DNA from 3 places in the Kitasatospora sp. NPDC029312 genome. Region 1 is predicted to be linked to each of the others. Evidence: riboswitches for the same ligand, from Rfam matches in the RefSeq annotation. Region 1 holds a riboswitch; each other region holds the start of a gene.
The links. Region 1 has a riboswitch for S-adenosylmethionine ahead of ACZ4WV_RS16545 (IclR family transcriptional regulator). Riboswitches for the same ligand answer to the same signal wherever they lie in the genome.
Positions count from the first base shown of each region.

Region 1 (4,296 bases):
TTGTCCTGGAGGCCGCCGCTGACGATGACGCCCTTGCCCGAGCGGTCCGCCGGGTCCTTGCCGACGCCCACCGAGTAGTACTGCAGGGTGTCCATGGTGCCGTCGGCCAGCGACTTCCAGTCCGTGGCGTGGCCGGAGGCGTCGGCCGCGCCGTTGAGCGGGCGGCTGTAGATGCCGCCGTCGTTGCCGACGTACACGCTGGTCCTGCCCTTGTACGTGCCGACGGCGATGGCGTGCTGGTCGGAGTGGGTGGTCTGCGAGCAGTCACCGGTCTGCTTGGCCGGGTCGACGTTCCAGCAGGCGAAGCCAAAGTTCCAGTACGGGCCCGGGACGGTCCAGGTGGAGCCGCCGTCCTTCGTCTCCAGGACCTCCTCCAGACCGGCGTAGAGGTGGTCCGGGTTGGCCGGGTCGACCTGGAGGAACTGGTTGTACCAGGCCTGGATGCCCGGTTGGTAGCCGGCGTCCTGCAGTGCGGAGCCGGAGTTCTTCAGCTTGTCCTTGTCCGCGATCTGGGTCCACGGGCCGAAGGGCGAGCCGGACTTGGAGACGTAGATGCCCTTGAGTCCGGTGTCCGGGTTGCTCGCCATGACCGCCGGGGACTGGTCGATCGCGTAGTAGCGCGAGCCGTCCGCGGAGGCGGCGAAGGTCACGTTGCCGACGTTCGCCGCATCGGTCGGCAGGTCGCCGAGCGAGCCGATGCGCTGCCAGGTTCCGTCGGCGGCCTTGCTGTAGAAGCCGTTGTAGGTGTCGCCGCCGCGCCAGCCGACCGCCAGGACCACCTTGGTCGGGTCCTTCGGATCGATCGCGATGTCGTTGGCGATGTTCTTGTACGGCGCGGCCTGGTCGCCCGCCTTCGAACCGCCCGGCAGGTAGTCCGGGTTGGGCGCGAACTCCAGTGACCACGGACCGGACAGGTCGGTGCTGGAGTGGCTCCACACGCCTCGGCTGGTGGCCGCCCAGACCTTGCCGCCGCCGAAGCGCAGGGCGTGGATGATCGTGGACTCCAGCTCCGCGCCACCCACCCGCATGCCGGGCTGGAACTCGCCGTGCTTCGGGTCGGCGAGCACGTACACGCCGGTGCCGACGTACGAGGTCGCGCCGGTGTTGGACTCACCGGTGGCGTACCAGAGCCGCCCGCCACCGTCGAGGTTCAGCGTGCCGGTGGAGAGGGAGGGCAGCTTGTCCGAGATGGACTGCCACTGCCCGCCGCCGGTGCGGGAGCGGAACACGCCGCCGTTGGCGCCGCCCGCGTACACGTAGCCGTCGTTGTCGGCGGCGATACCGGTGATCCGGCCGGTCACGAGGCCGAACCCGCCGCTGGAGTTGGAGTTGACGTCGCGGTAGCGCGGGTCGTCCGAGTTGTACGGCTTGTCGGTGACGTGGTCCCAGCTGCCGCCGGTGTGCGGCATGGACTGGAGCTGGGCCCAGGCGGCGCCGTACGCGCCCGGCGCGACCACGCCGGGGGCGGTGCGGGCCTCGGTGTACTGGGCGGTGCCCTCGGCGGAGTTCTCCGCCTCGTCGCCCTCGTCCTCGCCGGGGGCGTCCGCCTTGGCGGTGAAGGCGGGGCCGGCGGTGGCGCCCGGGCCCTGGACCTTCTTCGCGTGCTTCTTCCCGACCTCGGCCTGGTGCTGGGCCTGGTGGGGGCGGGGCTCGGGCGTCCCGGACGGCGCGGCGAGCGCCTGGGTGGTGGTCAGTCCGAGCGCCGTGAGGGTGACGGCGGGCAGCAGCAGCCGTCGATGTTGCCTGTTGGGCACGATGGTGGGTCCTCCCCATGCAGCGGGTCGCGCGGTCGCGCGGCTCCGGCGGAAACAGTCGGAAGCCTCGCGGTTCGGCTCGGCAGAGTGAAGGGCCAGCGCATAACGAACGATTAAAACCATATTCACTGAACAGAATTGAAGCGGTCCAAGGGCCCCGTCGCGCCGATTGAAGCAGCAGGAGCAGCGGGAACGGTCGAGGGCGGACGGGCGCGGGAGGAACCGTCCCCGAACGGACGCGGCTCGCGGTACCGACCAGCGCTCGCTGCCCCCGAGCGGCCGCTGAGCGTCGGCGGCTCCGGTGGGGGTGGTTTGGCGGGCCGGCCGGGGAGTCTTGTATGGTTCCTGGCGAATCATCCAGAGGGGTGGAGGGACCGGCCCTACGAAGCCCCGGCAACTCCCCGGTCGACTCGGCGTCCGAAGTACGCGCCGCGCCGCCCGGGATCAGTGCCAACTCCGGCCTGTCGCCAACGTGGCGCGGGAAAGATGAGGAGACACGGTGCTCTCTGTGCTGTCCTTCCCCCGGGCGCTTCCCGCCCCGGCCCTTCCGCGTACCCGTCTCGTGTCCGGCGCAGGCTCTCGGCCGACTTCTCCGGCCCGTCCTCGCTGACCACCCCCCTGGCTCCCCGAGCGGAGCCCCCGTGAGCCGGACCCACCCGCCGCTCACGGGCTCGAGACTGGAGTACCCACCCCATGGAGAACACGAGCGGCGTCGGCGTGCTCGACAAGGTCACCTCGATCCTCGGCACCCTCGAGTCCGGCCCCACCACCCTGGCCGGACTCGTCGCCGCGACCGGCATGGCGCGGCCCACCGCCCACCGGCTGGCCGTCGCGCTGGAACACCACCGCCTGGTCAGCAGGGACCTGCAGGGCCGGTTCGTGCTCGGCCCCCGGCTCACGGAACTCTCGGCGGCCGCCGGTGACGACCGGCTGCTGGCCGCCGCCGACTCGGTCCTCACCCACCTGCGGGACGTCACGGGCGAGAGCGCCCAGCTCTACCGCCGTCAGGGCGAGGTCCGCATCTGCGTGGCCGCCGCCGAGCGGCTCTCCGGTCTGCGGGACACCGTTCCGGTCGGCGTCACCCTGTCGATGAAGGCCGGCTCCGCCGCCCAGGTCCTGCTGGCGTGGGAGGAGCCGGAGCGGCTCCATCGCGGCCTCCTGGGCGCCCGCTTCACGGCCACCGCGCTCAGCGGGGTGCGCCGCCGCGGCTGGGCGCACTCCATCGGCGAGCGCGAGCCCGGGGTCGCCTCCGTCTCCGCGCCCGTCCGCGGCCCGTCCAACCGGGTGGTGGCCGCCGTCTCCGTCTCCGGCCCGATCGAGCGCCTCACCCGCCACCCCGGCCCGCACCTCTCGAAGGCCGCCGTCGAGGCGGCCGACCGCCTCAGCGAAGCCCTCGCGCAGGGCTGAACGGCCGGCCCCCGGCGGCCCCGCCTGCCGTCGGCCTGCCTGCCGCCTGCCCGCCTACCGACCGCCCGCCCTACCGACCGCCCGCCCTACCGACCGCCCGGTCTCAGGCCGTCTCGGCCGGGCGGCGTCCCCAGGCGGTGATCATGCCGGGGGAGAGCTCGGCGAGCGCGGGGGAGGAGAGGTAGTCGAGCGCCGCGTCGAGCTCACCCGGCTCCAGGGCGGTGCCGTCCTCCAGGGCGTCGCGCATGCTGAGCCAGGTGCTCTTCCAGAAGGCCGTGATCGGGGCGTCGGGGATGAGCGGCGGCAGGTGGACCTCGGCACCGACGTCCCGCAGACCCAGGCCCTGGAGGATGTGCGGGTAGCGGGTCATCCAGGTGATGTCGGTTCCGATCCGCTCACGCAGGACCTGCCACATCGCCGCCATGGCCCGCCGGTAGGCGACCTGCGGCGAGTCCGCCGTGGTCAGGTCGATGGCATCGCTGACGACCAGCCAGCCCCCCGGAGCCACCCAGTGGGCCAGGCGCGCCAGCACCTCGGCGTGCTGGGGCAGGTGCATGAGGACGAAGCGGCAGTGCACCAGGTCGAACCGGCCCGGCGCCAGGGCGGGGTCGGTGACGTCCGCCGCCATGGTGTGGAGCCGGCCGGTCGGACGGGCGTTCACGAAGCGCGGGTCGCGGTCGAGCGCCAGCACCTCGTCGACGCCGGCCTCCTCGGCCAGCCAGCGGCTGATCGTCCCGGTGCCGGCACCCACGTCCAGGCAGCGCCACCCCGGTCCGACGCCCAGGGCGGTCAGCCGGGCCCGGCTGACCGCGTCGTACGCCAGGGCGCCGTAGTCGATGCGCTCGCCCCCCCCGTCCCGTCCGGAGCGAGGAGGTCCGTTCCGTTACTGCCCGTCGTCCGGACCGGGCGGCGGGTTGCCCTGGACGGGGGGATCCACGAGGGTTCGTGCACGGGGGGCTCCTCACCGGGGAACCGGGCCGGGCCGGCCTTCGGCCGCCCTTTCGCCCGGATCGCGTCAACGGACTGTCACCAGTCCCACCGGTCGTGCTCCTCAACCATCCGACCCGGCGATGCGACCTGAACGGACGACTCGCCGTTCGGGTCTGCGGCCAGGTCGAGCGGGAGTACCCCCCTG
Region 1 is NZ_JBVHXY010000017.1:111,451-115,746, forward strand. Features, by position in the region: gene ACZ4WV_RS16540 (glycosyl hydrolase) at 1-1,754, opposite strand, end outside; SAM riboswitch class I at 2,105-2,247, shown strand; gene ACZ4WV_RS16545 (IclR family transcriptional regulator) at 2,448-3,161, shown strand; gene ACZ4WV_RS16550 (class I SAM-dependent methyltransferase) at 3,265-3,912, opposite strand.

Region 2 (4,296 bases), on a different contig from region 1:
CGGTCATCGGGGATCCTCTCGGCTGGTCCCTGGGCGGGCTAGGCGCTCCCCCCGGAGCCCGGCATCGGCGGCGGGAGGCGGGAATGCCCGCTCCCAGCCTATTGCCTGGGGCAACCGCCAAGACCACCGGTCGCCGAACACGAGGGCTAGTCCACCTGCCGTAAACCGCCGTGTCACCTGCGCCGTCCCAAGGGATGCTTGGCCGCATGGCGCTCGCGGCCACCGACCACACCGACGCGCGGGACGGCCGCCCGACGGTGCCCGCCCCGGCGGTCACCTATGCCCTGATCGCGGTCAACACCCTGGTCTTCCTGCTCGGTCCGGCCGCCGGGTTCAACCCGCTGTACGGCCGGGGCCAGGCGCGGGTCTGCGCCGAGCAGAGGTACGAGCAGCGCTGGGGCGCCGTCCCGGCCGAACTGCTGGCCGGGCGCCCGCTGACCGCCGAACAGCTCGCCGAGGCCCCCGACCCCGTCCCCGGCTGCCCGGCCTCCCCCACCCCCGGCAAGCACCCCGCGGTGTCCGCCCTCACCGGGCTCTTCCTGCACGCCGGCTGGCTACACCTGCTGGGCAACCTCCTCTTCCTCTACGTCTTCGGGCCCACCGTCGAGCGCCGGGTCGGCCGGGCCAGGTTCCTCCTCTTCTACCTGGCGGCCGGCAGCCTGGCCTCGTACGGCTTCGCACTCGCCGAGGCCCACTCGCCGGACTCCACCCGGGTGCTGATCGGCGCCTCGGGCGCGATCTCCGCCGTGCTCGGCGCCTACCTGCGCTTCCACCCCCGCGCCCGGGTGACCACCCTGGTTCCGCTGCTCCTCTTCCTTCCGCTGCGCTTCCCGGCCTGGCTGGTGCTCGGCCTCTGGTTCGCCCTGCAGTGGTGGTCGGTGCACTCGGCCGGGCCCGGGGTGGCCTACCTGGTGCACGTGATCGGCTTCTCGGCGGGCTTCCTCTTCGCCTGCACCGTCGTCCGCCACCCCCCGAGACGCTCCGGCTGAGGCCCGATACCCTGGCCGCACCCCACGAAGGAGCCCGAACAGTGATCACCGCCATCGTCCTGATCAAGACCAGCGTCGACCGCATCCCGGAGATCGCCGAGGCCATCGCGGCCATCGAGGGCGTCAGCGAGGTCTACTCGGTGACGGGCGGCTACGACCTGGTGGCGATGGTGCGGGTGCGCCGCCACGACGACCTGGCCGAGGTCATCCCGGGCCGGCTCAACAAGGTCCCGGGCGTGGCCCACACCGAGACCCAGATCGCCTTCCGCACCTACTCCCAGCACGACCTGGAAGCGGCCTTCGCCCTCGGCCTGGACGAGTAGACCAGCAGACGAGCAGACCAGCAGACGAGCAGACGGGTAGCCCCTCGCTCAGGCCTCGCGGCGGCCCCGGTCCACCTCCACGGTGGCGACACAACGGCCGCCCTCGTTGCGGTAGTTCCAGGCCGCGCCGTCCGTGACGAGCTCGCGGACGGCGGTCAGGAAGCGCTCGACGTGCTCGTCCGGCGTCCCGGCGCCGAAGCTCACCCGGATCGCGTTCAGGCTGCGCTCGCCGGGGAGCGAGGGCTCGGGCGCCCCGCACTCGGAGGGCGCCACCTCCTCGTCCCCGAGCAGGGTCCGCACCAGAGGGTGGGCGCAGAACAGCCCGTCGCGCACCCCGATGCCGTACTCGGCGGACAGCGCGGCCGAGAAGTGCGAGCTGTTCCAGCCCTGGACGATGAAGGACAGCACGCCCACCCGGGCCGAATCCGGACCGAACAGGCTCAGCACCTTGACCTGCGGGATCTCCGCCAGCCCGGCCGTCAGCCGCTCGACCAGCAGCCGCTCCCGGGCCTCCAGCGCGTCGAAACCGGCCTCGGTCAGCGCCCGACAGGCCGAGGCGATCGCGTAGGCGCCGATGACGTTCGGCGAGCCGGCCTCGTGCCGGGCCGGGCCGGTGTGCCACTGGACGGCCACCGAGCCGTCCGCCTCCCGCGCCACCGTCCGGGTCGCCCCGCCGCCGGCCAGGTACGGCTCGGCCGCGTCCAGCCAGTCCGAGCGCCCGGCCAGCACCCCGGCACCGAACGGCGCGTACAGCTTGTGGCCGGAGAAGGCGATCCAGTCGACGTCCAGCTCGCGGACCGAGACCCGGTGGTGCGGGGCCAGCTGGGCGGCGTCCAGCACCACCCGGGCGCCGTGCCGGTGCGCCGTCGCGGTCAGCTCGGCGACCGGCCACAGCTCGCCGGTCACGTTGGAGGCGCCGGTGACGCACAGCAGCTTCGGCCCCTCCGGCGCCGCGGCCAGCGCGGCGTCCAGCGCGGCCACCGCCTCGGCCCAGGAGCGCGGTGCCCGCAGGTAGCCGACCTCCAGCCCGGCGTGCGCCCAGGGCAGCAGCGAGGCGTGGTGCTCGGTCTCGAAGGCGAACACCCGGGTGCCGGCCGGAACGGCGGAGGCCAGCAGGTTGAGCGAGTCGGTGGTGGCGCGGGTGAAGACCACCTGGTCGCCCTCGCGCAGGTCGAGGAAGTCGGCGACGGTCCGGCGGCTCTGCTCGAACAGGTCCGTGGACAGCTGCGAGAGGTACCCGGCGCCGCGGTGCACGCTGCCGTAGTACGGCGCGTAGGCGGCGACGTCATCCCACACCCGCTGGAGCGCCGGAGCGGAGGCCGCGTAGTCGAGCGCCGCGTAGCCGACCTTCTTCCCGTCGGCCAGCGGGACCAGGACGTCGTGGCCGAGCACGGGGAGCGGGGCGCAGATTTCGGTGGAGAGGGACATGAGGACGCACTCCTTCGGGGGCTGGGGACCCCGGGAGTGCCAGTCGTCGGGCGTCCGCGCTTGTCGCTCGGACGGCTTGCCGGCGACCCGGTCCTCACCCAGGGCACCCCGCCACGGACGGAGGGTTGCCGGACAGCCAGCTGGGGCTTGGCGCTGTCACTCATGACCTGGCAAAGACTGTAGGTCGGGCCCGTCGGGTGGTCAAACGGGCATCCACCATCCGGACTCTGTCGTCGCCCGCTCGCCTCCGGGGCGCTCCGACCCGGTGCCGGCGCTCGTCGCTCCGGCGCTCGTACCTCGCTTGTCGCTCCTCGACTTCCGGCACCGGCGCGCCCCTTCGGCTCGGGGCGTGCACGGAGGCGGCTCGGGGCGTCCGTGCAGGGCGGCTCGGGCGCACACGTGGGGCCCGCACCGGCGAACCGGCACGGGCCCTCAAGTCACGTCTCAGCTGCGGCCGGTGGCGTCCGCCCAGCGCCGCAGCAGGTCCTGCGCGGCGCCGGAGTCGATCGCCTCCGCCGCCCGCACCATGCCCGCCGCGAGCTGCTCCGTCAGCGGCCCGTCGCCCAGGTCGAGCGCCACCAGCGCCGCTGCGGTGTTCAGCAGCACGGCGTCCCGCACCGGCCCGCGTTCCCCGGCCAGCAGCCTGCGCGCGACCTCGGCGTTGTACCCGGCGTCCGCGCCGCGCAGCGCCTCGATGCCGACCAGCTCGATGCCGACGTCCCGCGGGTCGAAGGTGATCTCGGTGACCACCCCGCCGCGCACCAGCCACACCCGCGAGGTGGTGGTGATGGTGAGTTCGTCCAGCCCGTCGTCGCCGCGGAACACCAGCGCGGTCGCCCCGCGCCGGGCGAGCACCCCGGCGATCAGCCCGGCGAGCCGGGTGTCGAAGCAGCCGATCGCGTGCGAGGTGACCTTGGCCGGGTTGGTCAGCGGCCCGAGGATGTTGAAGGCCGTCGGCACCCCGAGGTCGCGCCGGGCGGTGGCGGCGTGCCGCATCGAGGGGTGGAACTTCGCCGCGAAGCAGAAGGTGAGCCCGACCTCCTCGGCCACCTCGGCGACCCTTCGGGCGGACAGGTCCAGCGCCACGCCGAGCTTCTCCAGCACGTCCGAGGAACCGCTCGCGGAGGAGGCCGACCGGTTGCCGTGCTTGACCACCTTGGCCCCGGCGGCCGCGGCGACGATCGCCGACATCGTGGAGATGTTGACGGTCTTGGCGCGGTCGCCGCCGGTGCCGACGATGTCCACCGCCGGTCCGGGGATGTCCAGCGGCTCGGCGTGCTGGTACATCGCGTCGACCAGGCCGGCGATCTCGTCGACCGACTCGCCCTTGGCTCGCAGCGCCACCATGAACCCGGCCACCTGGACGGGGGACGCCTCGCCGCTCATGATCCGGTCCATCGCCCACGCGGTGGACGAGCGGTCGAGGTCCTCCCCCTTCAACAGCGCCGCCAGGAGGTCCGGCCAGGTGCGAACCACCTGCGCGGGGTCGCTACCGCCGTTCGCAGGGTTCACGTTCACCATGGCTGACTCCAGCTGTTGTCGGTTCCCCCGCAGCG
Region 2 is NZ_JBVHXY010000048.1:14,541-18,836, reverse strand. Features, by position in the region: gene ACZ4WV_RS29830 (hypothetical protein) at 1-7, opposite strand, end outside; gene ACZ4WV_RS29825 (rhomboid family intramembrane serine protease) at 207-989, shown strand; gene ACZ4WV_RS29820 (Lrp/AsnC ligand binding domain-containing protein) at 1,031-1,312, shown strand; gene ACZ4WV_RS29815 (aminotransferase class V-fold PLP-dependent enzyme) at 1,361-2,740, opposite strand; SAM riboswitch class IV at 2,792-2,908, opposite strand; gene trpD (anthranilate phosphoribosyltransferase) at 3,185-4,261, opposite strand.
Region 2: another riboswitch for S-adenosylmethionine. It lies ahead of ACZ4WV_RS29815 (aminotransferase class V-fold PLP-dependent enzyme); the one in region 1 lies ahead of ACZ4WV_RS16545 (IclR family transcriptional regulator).

Region 3 (4,296 bases), on a different contig from region 1:
GCAGGATCAGCGGCTGCCAGGTGGTGGTGGCGAACTCGGCGTTGATGGCCTCGGCGAGCTCCTGGACGGCGGCCGTGTAGCTGCGGTACTCGGCCAGGTCGGTGCGGGAGGGGTACGCGAAGGCGATGTGCACCACCCGGTCGTGCCACTCGGGGTGGGTGCGGAGCAGGTGCCGGTAGGCCTGGAGGCCGCGGACGATGTTCTTGCTGAGTTCGGTGCGGTCGACCCGGACGATGGTTCGGCGGCCGCCGACGGCGGCGCGCAGGGCGGCGAGGCGTTCGTCCACGTCGGGGCGGTGGGCGCGGTCGCGGAGGAAGTCGGCGTCGGCGCCGAGGGCGTGCACGCCCAGGTGCGTGGTCCGGCCGTCGAGGGTGACGGTGAGCGCCCCGGGGTCGACGGTGGCGCCGAGGAGGTCCGCGCAGCAGGCGGCGAAGGCGCGGGCCCAGCGTTCGGTGAGGAAGCCGGCCCGGTCTGCGCCGAGGATGCCGGTGAGGACGGCGCGGGCGACGTCGTCGGGCAGCAGCCGGTAGTACTCCGGCGGGGCCCAGGGGGTGTGGGAGAAGTGCCCGATCCGCAGGTCGGGGCGGAGCTCGCGGAGCAGGGCCGGGACGAGGGACAGGTGGTAGTCCTGCACGAGAACCGCGGCGCCCGGTGCTGCTTCGGCGGCCAGGGCCTCGGCGAAGGCGGTGTTGTAGGCCTGGTAGGCGGCCCATTCGGTGCGGAAGCCGGTGTCGAAGGAGGGCGCGGTCGGGGTCGCGTAGAGCAGGTGGTGGACGAACCAGAGGGTGGAGTTGGCGACGCCGTTGTAGGCGTGGGCGAAGGTCCGCGGGTCGATGTCCAGCATCCGTACGGCCTGGCCGCCGACGTCGTGGCCGGCCCGGTCGAGGCGCCCGTCGGGGGCTTCCGACGCGGCTCGGCGGTCGGCGTCGTTGAGGGCCGCGCAGACCCAGACGGCGTCGGGGTCGTCGATCGCGGAGAGCCCGGAGACGAGGCCGCCGCCGCCTCGGCGCAAGGTCAGCGTGCCGTCGTCGGCGGTGCTGAACGACACCGGCCCCCGGTTGGATGCCACCAGGACGGGAGCGGTGCCGGTGGCACTCGAACGTTCGGTCGTGAGATCGCCCATGGTTGGGATGTTGCCGGGGGCCCGGGGTGGCAAACCCGTCAGCGGCGGGTCAGTGGCGGGTCGCGTATTCGGTGATGGTGTGCATCGGGGGGCGCTCGAGGGCGGTGACGGAATGGGTGTGGGCGATGAAGGCGCGGGTTTCCGGGTCCCGGGTGAACTGGGTGAGGTGGGGGTGGACCAGGTCGGCGGAGGCCTTGAGGCGGTGGGTGCGGTCGAGGCGTTCCAGGGCGGTGCGGTAGATGGTGGCGGCCATCCGGCCGAGGGCCTGGCCGTCCTGGTGGCGGTGGTGGCGGACGCCGACGTCGACCTGGGCCAGGGCGTCCAGGCCGGCCAGTTCCAGGGCGTCGACGAGGAGGCCGAGCTCGACGCCGTAGCCGGTGGGGAAGGGCAGCCGTTCCAGCAGTGAGCGGCGGGCCGCGTACTCGCCGCCGAGGGGCTGGACGAAACCGGCGAGTTCCGGCCAGTGGAGGTTGAGCAGGGGGCGGGCGACGAGTTCGGTGACCCGGCCGCCGCCGGTCGGGACGACCGCGTCGGTTTCGCCCCCCGCCGCGCCGGTGACCTCGAAGGGGCGGTCGTACATCGCCTTGACGAGCTGGATGTTCCCGTCGGTCAGCAGGGGGCCGACGGTGCCGGAGACCAGGGCCGGGTCGAACTCGCGCAGGTCGGCGTCGACGAAGCAGACGATGTCACCGCGGGTGACCAGCAGCGAGCGCCAGAGCACTTCGCCCTTGCCGGGGACGGCGGGCAGCCGGGGCAGGATGGCGTCGCGGTGCTCCACCCGGGCGCCGGCCTCGGCGGCGGTGGCGGCGGTGGCGTCGGTGGAGCCGGAGTCGAGGACGACCAGTTCGTCGACCAGGGGGAGGCGGTCCATCAGTTCGCGGCGGACGGTGCGGACGATGTCGCCGACGGTGGCCTCCTCGTCGAGGGCCGGGAGGACGACGCTGACCGTCTGCCCGGTGCGCCGCTTGGCCTCCAGCAGGGTGTGCACCGGCCGGTCGGCCGCGCTCCACGAGCGGCGGCGCAGCCAGGACGCCGCCTGTGGGAGGAGCGCGGGGGTCGGTTCGGCGGGCACGGTCGGTCTCCTCGACGGGGCGGTGTGGACGGGCCATCTCGCGTGGCGGACGGTCCCGTTCGGGATCGACGCCTTCGGATACAGTCTTCGTACAGCGGATGGCCCCCCGCACGCCGGGGTCCCCGCTGAACCACAACTTCACAAGCTCATCCAGAGGGACTGAGGGAACGGCCCGTTGACGTCCCGGCAACCTTCTCGCTCGGCTGTCGTTCACAGGCCCCGGCGGGACAGGTGCCAATTCCGGCCTGTGGCGCGACCGCGTCACGGGGAAGATGAGGAGAGAGGCCTCCGCCATCATGGCTATCGACACCGTCGCACCCTCCCCCAGCCTTCGGCCGGGGGGACCCGCCCCCGTCGACCTCGGCCCCGCCGCCGCCCTGTCCTGTCGGGAGTGCGGCGCCAAGTCCCCGCTCGGCCCGAGCTTCGCCTGCGTGGAGTGCTTCGGGCCGCTGGAGATCGCGTACGAGTTCGGGAGCGAGCGCGCCGAGGAGCTGCGCAAGCGGATCGAGGCCGGTCCGGCGTCCATCTGGCGGTACGCGCCGCTGCTGCCGGTGCCGGCCGACGTGGCCTCCAAGCCGAACCTGAACCCGGGATGGACCCCGCTGGTGAAGGCGGACAACCTGGGCCGGGAGCTCGGGTTCACCGCCGCGCTGCACGTGAAGGACGACTCCGGCAACCCCACGCACTCGTTCAAGGACCGGGTGGTGGCCTGCGCCATCGAGGCCGCCCGGGCGTTCGGCTACACCACGCTGTCCTGCTCCTCGACCGGCAACCTGGCCGGCGCGGTGGGCGCGGCGGCGGCCCGCGCCGGGTTCCGCTCCTGCGTGTTCATCCCGCACGACCTGGAGCAGGGCAAGGTCGTGATGGCCGGGGTGTACGGCGGCGAGCTGGTCGGCATCGAGGGCACGTACGACGACGTGAACCGCTTCTGTTCGGAGCTGATCGGGGATCCGGCCGGCGAAGGCTGGGGCTTCGTGAACGTCAACCTGCGCCCCTACTACGGCGAGGGTTCCAAGACGCTGGCGTACGAGATCTGCGAGCAGCTCGGCTGGCGGCTGCCGGAGCAGATCGTCATCCCGATCGCCTCGGGTTCGCAGCTGACGAAGATCGACAAGGGCCTGCAGGAGCTGATCAAGCTCGGCCTGGTGGAGGACCGGCCGTACCGGATCTTCGGCGCCCAGGCCGAGGGCTGCTCGCCGGTGTCGGCCGCGTTCAAGGCGGGCCGGGACGTGATCAAGCCGGTCAAGCCGGACACCATCGCCAAGTCACTGGCGATCGGCAACCCGGCGGACGGCCCGTACGTGCTGGACATCGCCCGCCGGACCGGGGGAGCGGTCGAGGACGTCACGGACGCGGAGGTCGTGGCGGCGATCCGGCTGCTGGCCCGGACCGAGGGCATCTTCGCCGAGACCGCGGGCGGCGTGACCATCGGTGTGCTGAAGAAGCTCGTCGAGACCGGTCAGCTGGACCCGGCCAAGGAGACCGTAGCGATCAACACCGGCGACGGCCTGAAGACGCTGGACGCCGTCTCCGACGCCGGGATGACCGCCGTCATCCGCCCGACGCTGGAGTCCTTCCGCTCCGCCGGCCTCGCGTCCGCCTGACACCACCCCACCCCGCTAGGAGAGCCATGAGCGCCACCGTCCGCATCCCCACCATCCTGCGCACCTACACCGGCGGCGCCGCCGAGGTGACCGCCGAGGGGGCCACCCTGGCCGAGGTCATCGCCGACCTGGAGAAGAACCACGCGGGCATCTCGGCCCGCATCCTGGACGACACCGGCAAGCTGCGCCGATTCGTCAACGTGTACGTGAACGACGACGACGTCCGGTTCGCCGAGGGGCTGGCGACCGAGATCAAGGACGGCGCCGGCGTCTCGATCATTCCGGCGGTGGCCGGCGGCTGCTGAACACCCGCGGTCCGCTTCCCCGGCCGCCCGCACCCACGGAATTCGGCTCTCCGTGGGTGCGGGCGGCCGTCGGTATTTCGGCGGGAATATTTCCGGGTCGGGTGGGAGTAGAGTGTGGCTCGGCTGGGAACAAGGCTTCCCTTTCGGCTCGTACGCCGCTTGGCCCGAGACCGTCCGGACGTTGAGACCGGC
Region 3 is NZ_JBVHXY010000005.1:71,024-75,319, forward strand. Features, by position in the region: gene ACZ4WV_RS06395 (alpha,alpha-trehalose-phosphate synthase (UDP-forming)) at 1-1,123, opposite strand, end outside; gene ACZ4WV_RS06400 (glucosyl-3-phosphoglycerate synthase) at 1,173-2,195, opposite strand; SAM riboswitch class I at 2,339-2,474, shown strand; gene thrC (threonine synthase) at 2,492-3,799, shown strand; gene ACZ4WV_RS06410 (MoaD/ThiS family protein) at 3,826-4,104, shown strand.
Region 3: another riboswitch for S-adenosylmethionine. It lies ahead of thrC (threonine synthase); the one in region 1 lies ahead of ACZ4WV_RS16545 (IclR family transcriptional regulator).